DNA from 4 places in the Streptomyces altiplanensis genome. Region 3 is predicted to be linked to each of the others. Evidence: riboswitches for the same ligand, from Rfam matches in the RefSeq annotation. Region 3 holds a riboswitch; each other region holds the start of a gene.
The links. Region 3 has a riboswitch for cyclic di-AMP ahead of ACWD0Y_RS22115 (M23 family metallopeptidase). Riboswitches for the same ligand answer to the same signal wherever they lie in the genome.
Positions count from the first base shown of each region.

Region 1 (2,193 bases), on a different contig from region 3:
GGCGGACTCCAGTTCTCGCCGGAACTCTGGCAGCGCTTCGGCGGTACGGCGTACGCGCCGCGCGCCGACCTCGCCAGCCGCTCCCAGCAGATCCAGGTGGCCGAGAAGGTACTGGCCGCACAGGGACCGCAGGCGTGGCCGAGCTGCGCGCTCATCTCGGGCCTGACGGAGGGTGAGGACGCCGGGCCGAGTGGCGGCGCGACCGCCGAGCCGGATGCCGCACCGAAGACCGGCTCCAAGACCGGCTCCAAGACCGGCTCCAAGACCGGCTCCAGGACCGGGACGCCGAAGAGTTCCACGGCTCCGGAGGCTTCCTCGGACGGAAAGGCGGCCGGAGCCGAGAAGTCCGCCGAGCCGACGGCGCCCCCGTCGGCCGACGCCGCCGATGCCGCGGAGGCCACCGCCGACGCCGAGACGTCCGACGCGCCCGCCCGTGAGGCCGCTGAGGCCACCCCCGGGAAGAGCGCCTCCACGGGCAAGCACCGCGGCGAAAAGGCCCGGGAGGACGCGGACGCCATAACTGGCGACTCGGGCATCGAGCGCGAATCGGGCCGCCACGCCTCGCGAGGTGACGGTCCGACACGCGACGCGGTCGGCACGGCCGGTGAGCAGGAAGCGGGAGCGGACACGGACGCAGGCGCGGACGCGGACGCGGGCGCGGACGCGGACGCGGGCGCGGACGCGGACAAGGGCAAGGACAAGGACAAGGACTACACCGTCCGCACCGGCGACAGCCTCTGGGACATCGCCGACGCGCATGACGTGCGCGGCGGCTGGCCGGCGCTCTACGCCGCGAACGAGAAGACCGTCGGGTCCGATCCGGACCTCATCGTCCCTGGCCAAAGCCTCGATCTGAACTGAAAACGGGGGCAGTTCGGGCCGCTATGTCCGCATTGGAGACAGTGAGACATGGATCTCTTTGCCTCATATCACGCGGCCGGCCCGAACGGTCCGTCAGTCTCGCCTCTGACCTGCGCGGATGGGGGTCGGGCGGGGGCGCGAATGGGCGATATTTCCGTGATGCTCCTCTTTGAACATCGAGGGCTCATGTGTTTACGGTCGAACCGCTCGCCATCGCGGGCCCCGTCGACCGTCACGCCGAATCCTGCCGTCGGTCGGGGGGAACCGACGCGTAAAGCGCCGTAGGCAGGAGCGGGGGACCCAGGTAGGCGCCGGGCCCGGACGTCGGAAGACGGACGGAACCGGCTTGGGGTTAAGGCGCGCGACGCAGGTCGCGCGGCCGGGCACTCATTGGCCCGAACCCGACAGCTCACCTCGTAGGCGTCGGTGAGGAGATGTCGCATGCTGTTTTCCGGCAAGGCCAAGCACCGTCGTCCGTCGAAGGCCGTTCGTATCGCCACGTTCGCCGGCATCACCGGCGCCGCTGTCGCCGTCCCGCTGATGGGCGCGACGTCGGCCTCCGCCGCCTCCGTCGAGACCTGGGACGCTGTCGCCCAGTGCGAGTCCGGCGGCAACTGGTCCATCAACACGGGCAACGGTTACTACGGCGGCCTGCAGTTCTCCGCGTCCAGCTGGGCCGCCGCCGGCGGCACGCAGTACGCCCCCACCGCCGACAAGGCCTCCAAGGCCCAGCAGATAGCCACCGCCGAGAAGCTCCTCGACATGCAGGGCCCGGGTGCCTGGGCCTGCGCCGGCGCCGGCGGTCTGACCAACGACGGCGTCGACCCGGGTGTCGACACCTCCGGCTCCTCGCAGCAGCAGGCGCAGCCGCAGAAGGCCGCGCCCCAGCCGCAGCAGACGCAGGAGCAGGCCGCCCCGCGCGCCGCCGAGCAGCCCGCCTCGCGCAGCGAGGTCCGCTCCGCGCCGAAGGCCGAGACCGCGAAGCCCGCCGCCCCGAAGGTCATCGAGAAGGGCGACGGCGAGTACAAGGTCAAGTCCGGCGACACCCTCGGCAAGATCGCCGAAGCGAAGAAGGTCAAGGGCGGCTGGGAGAAGCTCTTCGAGCTGAACAAGGACATCGTCGACGACGCCGATGTCATCTACGCGGGCCAGCAGCTGCACCTCAGCTGACCCGTTTCCCCCGGAGCACCCCGGTCCGGCGCGCTTCCCCCGTGCGCGCCGGGCCGGGGTTTCCTCTTTTCCCTTACTGATCAGTAGACCGGAACGCCGTTCCGCACATCCAAGAGTTACGTCCGCTATTGCGGGTATTCGGGCCTCTTCTTGTCCCAGGGG
Region 1 is NZ_JBSFUB010000015.1:89,785-91,977, reverse strand. Features, by position in the region: gene ACWD0Y_RS10525 (transglycosylase family protein) at 1-861, shown strand, start outside; cyclic di-AMP (ydaO/yuaA leader) riboswitch at 1,129-1,299, shown strand; gene ACWD0Y_RS10520 (transglycosylase family protein) at 1,303-2,031, shown strand.
Region 1: linked by a shared signal. The riboswitch ahead of ACWD0Y_RS10520 (transglycosylase family protein) and the one ahead of ACWD0Y_RS22115 (M23 family metallopeptidase) in region 3 are both predicted to bind cyclic di-AMP.

Region 2 (2,193 bases), on a different contig from region 3:
GTGGCAGTACCAGATCTCCGTGCCGTCCGGGAGCTCCAGGACGATGCGGTAGCCGTACGCGCCCGACCAGCCCGCCGACTTGATGGTGCCGCCGTGCACGGCCTTGAGCGGCGTGCCCTTCGGGGCGGCGAAGTCCAGGCCGGTGTGGTGGCCGGAGGACCACATCGAGCCGGACTGGCCGTAGGTGGAGGTGAGCGTGTACGACGAGAGCGGCATCGAGTAGCTGGCGGCCAGCTTGGCGAGCCGCTCCTGCTCGGCCTTGCGCGCGGCCTCTTCCTCCGCCTTCCGCTTCTCCTCCTCGGCCTTCCGCTTCTCCTCCTCGGCCTTGGCCTCCGCCGCGCTCTGCTGCTCGGCAGCCTCGGCCGCGGCCTGCTCGGCGGCCTTCGCCTCGGCGGCCACCTTGGCCTCGGTGTCGGCGGCGTCCTGCTGCTGCTCGGCCTGCTGGAGGATGCGGGCGCGCAGTGCCTCGCCCGCGTCGGTGGTGCCCTGCTGCGCGTCGGCGGTGGAGACGCCCGCGGTGGTGAGCGGGGCGGCGGCCAGGATCGCCTGGCCCGCCGTGCCTGTACCCGCCTGGCCGCCGGAGCCCGAGCCGGAGTCCGAGTCGTCGGACATCAAGGCGCCTATGCCGGGAAGGGACTTGGCGTCGGGCAGCGAGTCCGCGATCGCGTCGGGAAGGGAGATCGAGACGGCCGGCTTGTCCTGCGCGGTGGCTATGCCCCCCGCACCGACCGCGGCGATGACGCCGACGCCGAGAACGGTGGAACTACGGCCGATTCCACCGCGCTGCTTGGCGACGCGATGACGGCCGCGCACGGGACGGATGGACTCCTCGGTGGGATTCCACTCTTCCCAGGTTCCCTCCGCGCCACCGGGAATGGCGGCGGCGTTCGGTACGTTCGGTACCTCGTACCCGTAAGAGGGCAGGGTGGCTTCGGGGGCAGGCCTGTTGGACGCCACGGAGGCGTGCTCCTTTCCTTCCTTCTCGCCTACCGGGTTAGCTGACGGGTTCGGAGCAGGAAGGTCTCCTACGGGCTCCTCGTAGGTACGAAGGAGTCCGATTCACCCCAAGGAACGTGGTTCCCCGGTTCCCTTGCGGAATTCGGCGCGTGCGCACGGTGTCGCCTCTTGCGACGACTGGGACGACCGCGCTGCGTTATCGAACGTTAATAGACACCAGGTCCGCTTTCCAAGCTGTTCCAGTTGATCGTTAACGATATTGGCCTGAACCAATCACCACACAAGTGGTCACAGTAGGGCGAGTTGACCTGCCCCCGATCGGCACTCTGAAACCTCGTCTTCATGACGGTTCGTCAATTGTTATGCGCAGTGGTGTCTTACGACTACACAGCGTCGTGGGCCTAGTTTCGTCACCATGGTTGTCAACAGCACGCGGTCCGTGGCCGGCCGCTACCGCGAGTTCTCCGCACAGCAGGCGCACGGCGTCTCCCCCGTCTACGCCGAACTCACCGCCCGCATCAGCGAGGACGAGGACCTCTGCGCCCTCATCGCCGCCCTGCCGCCCGGCAACAAGCAGCAGCCCAATCTCCTCCTCGCGGCCGTCCGCTTCCTCGGCGGTCCCTACGAGCGGTGGGCGCCCTTCCGCGCCTGGACCCTGGCCCACTGGGACGCCGTACGCGCCGTCGTGCTGACCCGCTTCACCCAGACCAACGAGCCCGCCCGCTGCGCCACCCTGCTGCCCCTCCTCGCCGCGCTCCCGCAGCCCCTCGCCCTCATCGAGGTCGGCGCCTCCGCCGGCCTGTGCCTCCACCCCGACCGCTACGCCTACCGCTACGACGGCGGCGCCGTCCTGGGCTCCTCCCCCGTCACCTTCGACTGCCGCACGGAGGGCCCCGCGCCCCTGCCCACCGCGCTGCCCGGCATCGCCTGGCGCGCCGGCATCGACCTCAACCCCCTCGACACCACCGACGAGGACGACGTCCGCTGGCTCCAGTCACTGATCTGGCCTGGCCGCGCGGAGCGCCCGCGTCAGCAGCTCGCCGCCATCGAGGCCGTACGTACGGCGCCCCGCCCCCGCATCGTCCGCGGCGACCTCGTCGACGAACTCCCGGCGCTGGCCGCCGAAGCCCCGGCGGACGCCACCCTGGTCGTCTTCCACACCGCCGTACTGACCTACCTGCCGCTCGCCCGCCGCGAGGAGTTCGCCGCGCTCGTCCGCGAGCTGCCGGGCCACTG
Region 2 is NZ_JBSFUB010000039.1:14,961-17,153, forward strand. Features, by position in the region: gene ACWD0Y_RS18645 (M23 family metallopeptidase) at 1-957, opposite strand, end outside; cyclic di-AMP (ydaO/yuaA leader) riboswitch at 969-1,115, opposite strand; gene ACWD0Y_RS18650 (DUF2332 domain-containing protein) at 1,373-2,193, shown strand, end outside.
Region 2: linked by a shared signal. The riboswitch ahead of ACWD0Y_RS18645 (M23 family metallopeptidase) and the one ahead of ACWD0Y_RS22115 (M23 family metallopeptidase) in region 3 are both predicted to bind cyclic di-AMP.

Region 3 (2,193 bases):
GGCACCGACCTGGACGCCGTACTGGCCGACACCCTGGGGGCGTGGAAGGGCGACACCGCCGAGCCCCGCCCCGTACCGCCGGTGACGGCCGACGACACGGGCCGTGTGGTCATCGTGGACCGCCCCGGCGCGGTCCAGACGCAGCTGCTCATCGGCCGGATCGGCCCCGACCGGCACGACCGCGTCTGGCCGGCCCAGGTCCTCGGCACGTACTGCCTGGGCGGCACGCTCACCTCCCGCCTGGACCGCGTCCTGCGCGAGGAGAAGGGCTACACGTACGGCGTGCGCGCCTTCGGCCAGGTGCTGCGCTCCGCGCCGGACGGGTCGGGCGCGTCGATGCTGGCGATCAGCGGCTCGGTGGACACGGAGTCCACGGGGCCGGCGCTCGAAGACCTCTGGAAGGTGCTGCGCACCCTCGCGGCCGAGGGCCTCACCGACGCCGAGCGCGACGTCGCCGTGCAGAACCTGGTGGGTGTCGCACCGCTCAAGTACGAGACGGCGGCCGCCGTCGCCGGCACGCTCGCCGACCAGGTCGAGCAGCACCTGCCGGACGACTTCCAGGCCCAGCTGTACGCCCGCCTCGCCGGGACGGGCACGGTGGAGGCCACCGCGGCGGTCGTCAGCGCCTTCCCCGAGGACCGTCTGGTCACGGTCCTCGTCGGGGACGCGTCGCAGATCGAGGAGCCCGTCAGGGCGCTCGGCATCGGTGACGTGACGGTGGTCGCCGGCTGACGGTCCGCCCGTCCGAGCCGATTGCGCAACTCCCTCAAAACGGGAGGTAGAGGGACCTCGGTGGCCGACAGGCCGCCGGGGTCCTTTGTGTATGTCCGTTTTGTTGCGGAGTTGCCTTTCTGGTCTGTGGGGTGCGTTACAAAGTGCGATGTCTTTTTGGTGATTGAAAGATCTCCCGTTTAGCGTCGGTCCGGCTGTCCGTCAGCAGTGAGCCGCATCCGCGGCACCGGGCAGTCATCGCCGAGTCCCCGTCAGGCGCGAGCCTGGGGAGCCGGGGACCCAAACCGTCCCTGGGGTGAATCGGACGTCCTTCCGTGCGCACGTACGGAGAGGGGTCCGTAGGAGACCTTCCTGCTCCGAACCCGTCAGCTAACCCGGTAGGCGAGAAGGAAGGAAAGGACCAGCCACTCCATGGCGTTCACCCGTGCCACCGGGAAGCACCGTCGTCCGAGCCGTCCGGGCCGTCTGACGCGCAGGAGCGCGAACCTCGCGGGCGTTGCCACCCTCGCGACGACCGGCGCCATCGGGAGCCTGGCCTCTCCGGCCCTCGCCGCCGGCTCCGGTGCCGGCGCCGACGCGGCCCACTCCGTCGAGGCGACCGGCCTGACCGAGGCCCTCGTCATCGGCGACTCCCTCGCCGACCGGATCGCCGCCCAGGCCGAGGCGCAGCAGCACGCCGCCGACAAGGCGGAGGCCGAGCGCAAGGCCGAGGCGGAGCGCAAGGCGGAAGCCAGGCGCAAGGCGGAAGCCAGGGCCGAGGCGAAGGCCGAGAAGGAGCGCGAGGAACGCGAGGAGCGCGAGGCCGAGGAGCGTGCCGCCCGTGCGGCGGAGCGCGAGCGCCTCACCGCCTACACCCTTCCGGTCGCCGGTTCCGTCGTGACCACCGGCTACCAGAGCGGCGGCTCGCTCTGGTCCTCCGGCAGCCACTCCGGCATCGACTTCCGCGCCGCGTCCGGCAGTTCCGTCGTGGCCGTCGGTGCGGGCACCGTCGTCGAGGCCGGCTGGGGCGGGGCGTACGGCAACAACATCGTCATCAGGATGAACGACGGCACGTACACGCAGTACGGCCACCTGTCGTCCATCGGCGTCTCCGTCGGCCAGGCCGTCGCCCCGGGCCAGCAGATAGGCATCTCGGGTTCGACCGGCAACTCGACGGGCCCGCACCTGCACTTCGAGGCCCGTACGTCTCCCGAGTACGGCTCCGACATGGACCCGGTCGCGTACCTGCGCGCGCACGGCGTGAACGTCTGACGCACCCCGGTTTTCCCGAAGGCCCCGGCTTCCCGCCGGGGCCTTCGGCGTTGGCCAAAAGATATCCATGAATTCCCGCCGCCCGTCGGAAATTGCGCACCGCTGCAATAGAGTCGCCGAACAGGTGTCAATCGACCGCGTTTCGCGGGGGACAAGGCGGAGGTCCGCTCATGCGCATTCCCGCGCAATCGGTATGCACGGCGATCCGTG
Region 3 is NZ_JBSFUB010000052.1:32,702-34,894, reverse strand. Features, by position in the region: gene ACWD0Y_RS22120 (M16 family metallopeptidase) at 1-732, shown strand, start outside; cyclic di-AMP (ydaO/yuaA leader) riboswitch at 961-1,130, shown strand; gene ACWD0Y_RS22115 (M23 family metallopeptidase) at 1,144-1,983, shown strand; gene ACWD0Y_RS22110 (GntR family transcriptional regulator) at 2,154-2,193, shown strand, end outside.

Region 4 (2,193 bases), on a different contig from region 3:
TCGAGTCCTGTTCGGGGGGCGGCGGCCGGATCGACCTCGGGATCCTCTCCCGTACCGACCAGGTGTGGACCTCCGACAACACCGACCCGCTGGACCGGCTCGCCATCCAGCACGGCTTCAGCCAGCTGCACCCGGCGCGGGCGATGGCCGCCTGGGTCACCGACAGCCCCAACACGCAGCTCAACGGGCGGGTCAGTTCGCTGCGCTTCCGCTTCGTGAGCGCGATGGCGGGGGTGCTCGGCATCGGCGGCGACCTGGCCGGGTGGAGCGAGGACGAGATCGCCGAGGCGCGCGAGTGGGTGGACCTGTACAAGGAGATCCGGCCGGTCGTGCAGCACGGCGAGCTGTACCGGCTGCGGGCGCCCGAGGGCGGGCTCAGCGCGGTCCAGTACGTACGCGGGGACGACACCGTCGTCCTCGCCTGGCTCCAGGCCCAGCATTACGGCGAGCAGCAGCCTCCGCTGCGCCTGCGCGGGCTCGACCCGGACGCGGCGTACGCCTGCCTGGACACCTCGGCCGTGCACCGGGGTTCCGTACTGCTCCACCGGGGACTGCGCACCGCGCTGCGCGGTGATCTCGATGCCGCGGTCTTCCGGCTGAGGAGGGTCTGAGCCCTGCTCCTTCTTTCTTCGTCCCGTGTCCTTCCCGCTTCCCTTTCCCCGCCCTTGCGGTCCCCGGTCAGGGGGATGAGTTGCATTTGGGGCGAAACGGGCGATTCCGGGACAACTTCCTTTGTGGGGCCGGGAAATGGCAGAGGCAGCTGGTGAGCAGGATCATATTCGTGACAGTACGTGGCGAAGCTCCGTGTGCAAATGCCAGTTCACGGGCGGTGTGTAAAGATCCGTAATCCACGGAGGGTGACGGGAATTCCGTGGTGAATTCCCGTCAGCCAATGTCCGTGTGAATGGACCGGCTTGTACGGGGGAGCCCCGTCGGCTTACGGTCACCGCAATCCGGGTGGACCGCCGAATCCTGCCACCTCCCGGAATCCGCACTCACTCACTCACGCGTTGGCAGGAGCGGGGGACCCAGGTAAGTACGCCGGTGATCCGGACGTCTCGTGCGTCCGGACCGGCTTGGGGTGAAGTCGCGCAGCAGCGCGGCCGGGCATCTCCAGCCCGAACCCGACAGCTCACCTCGTAGGCGCCGGAGAGGAATGTTCCATGCCCGCAAAGGGTAAGCACCGCCGCCCGAGGTCCAACTCGATCACTCGCGGAATTGTCGCCGCGGGAGCGGGCGGAGCCGTACTCGCACTTCCCCTGATCACCGCCACCGGTGCGAACGCCGCGGAGAAGGCCGCAGCCCCGGCCGCCGCGTCCGCCGCCGCGGTGTCCGAGAAGGCGACGCCGCAGAAGAAGACCAGCACCAAGATCTACTCCGTGGTCTCCGGCGACTACCTGTCGAAGATCGCCGAAGAGCAGAACGTGCGCGGTGGCTGGCAGAAGCTGTACGAGGACAACCGTGAGGTCGTCGGCGGCAACCCCTCGCTGATCCTGCCGGGCATGGAGCTGACCATCGGCGCCAAGGCGTCGGCGCCCGCGAAGCAGGCCCCGGCGAAGCAGGCCCCCGTGAAGCAGGCCCCCGCGAAGCAGGCGAAGCCTGCGGCCGAGGCGCCTGCCGCGCCCAAGGCCGAGGCCGCCGCCCCCAAGGCCGAGGTCAAGACCGAGGCCAAGGCCGCGGAGTCCACTTCCGTGAACTCCGCCTCCGCCGCGCAGAGCACCGGATCCGGCTTCACCGCCCCGGTCTCCGCGAGCGTCACCACCCCGTACCGCGCCGCCGGCGGCAGCTGGTCCAGCGGCTACCACACGGGCGTCGACTTCGCCGCGGCCAGCGGCACCCCGGTCAAGGCCGTCGGTGCCGGCACCGTCGTCTCCGCGGGCTGGAGCGGCTCGTACGGCAACGAGGTCGTCATCAAGCACGACGACGGCCGGTACTCGCAGTACGCCCACCTGTCCTCGCTGTCCGTCTCCTCCGGCCAGAGCGTCGGCGGCGGCACGCAGATAGGCCTCTCCGGTTCCACGGGCAACTCGACCGGCCCGCACCTGCACTTCGAGATCCGGACCGGCCCCAGCTACGGCTCGGACGTCGACCCGCTGGCCTACCTGCGCGGCCACGGCGTCACCGTCTGACCCGTCCCGGGCCGGACTGAACGCTCCAGTACGCCCCCTTCCGCCGCCCGCACCGGGCGGCAGA
Region 4 is NZ_JBSFUB010000086.1:13,589-15,781, forward strand. Features, by position in the region: gene ACWD0Y_RS28415 (alpha-galactosidase) at 1-611, shown strand, start outside; cyclic di-AMP (ydaO/yuaA leader) riboswitch at 987-1,161, shown strand; gene ACWD0Y_RS28420 (M23 family metallopeptidase) at 1,164-2,129, shown strand.
Region 4: linked by a shared signal. The riboswitch ahead of ACWD0Y_RS28420 (M23 family metallopeptidase) and the one ahead of ACWD0Y_RS22115 (M23 family metallopeptidase) in region 3 are both predicted to bind cyclic di-AMP.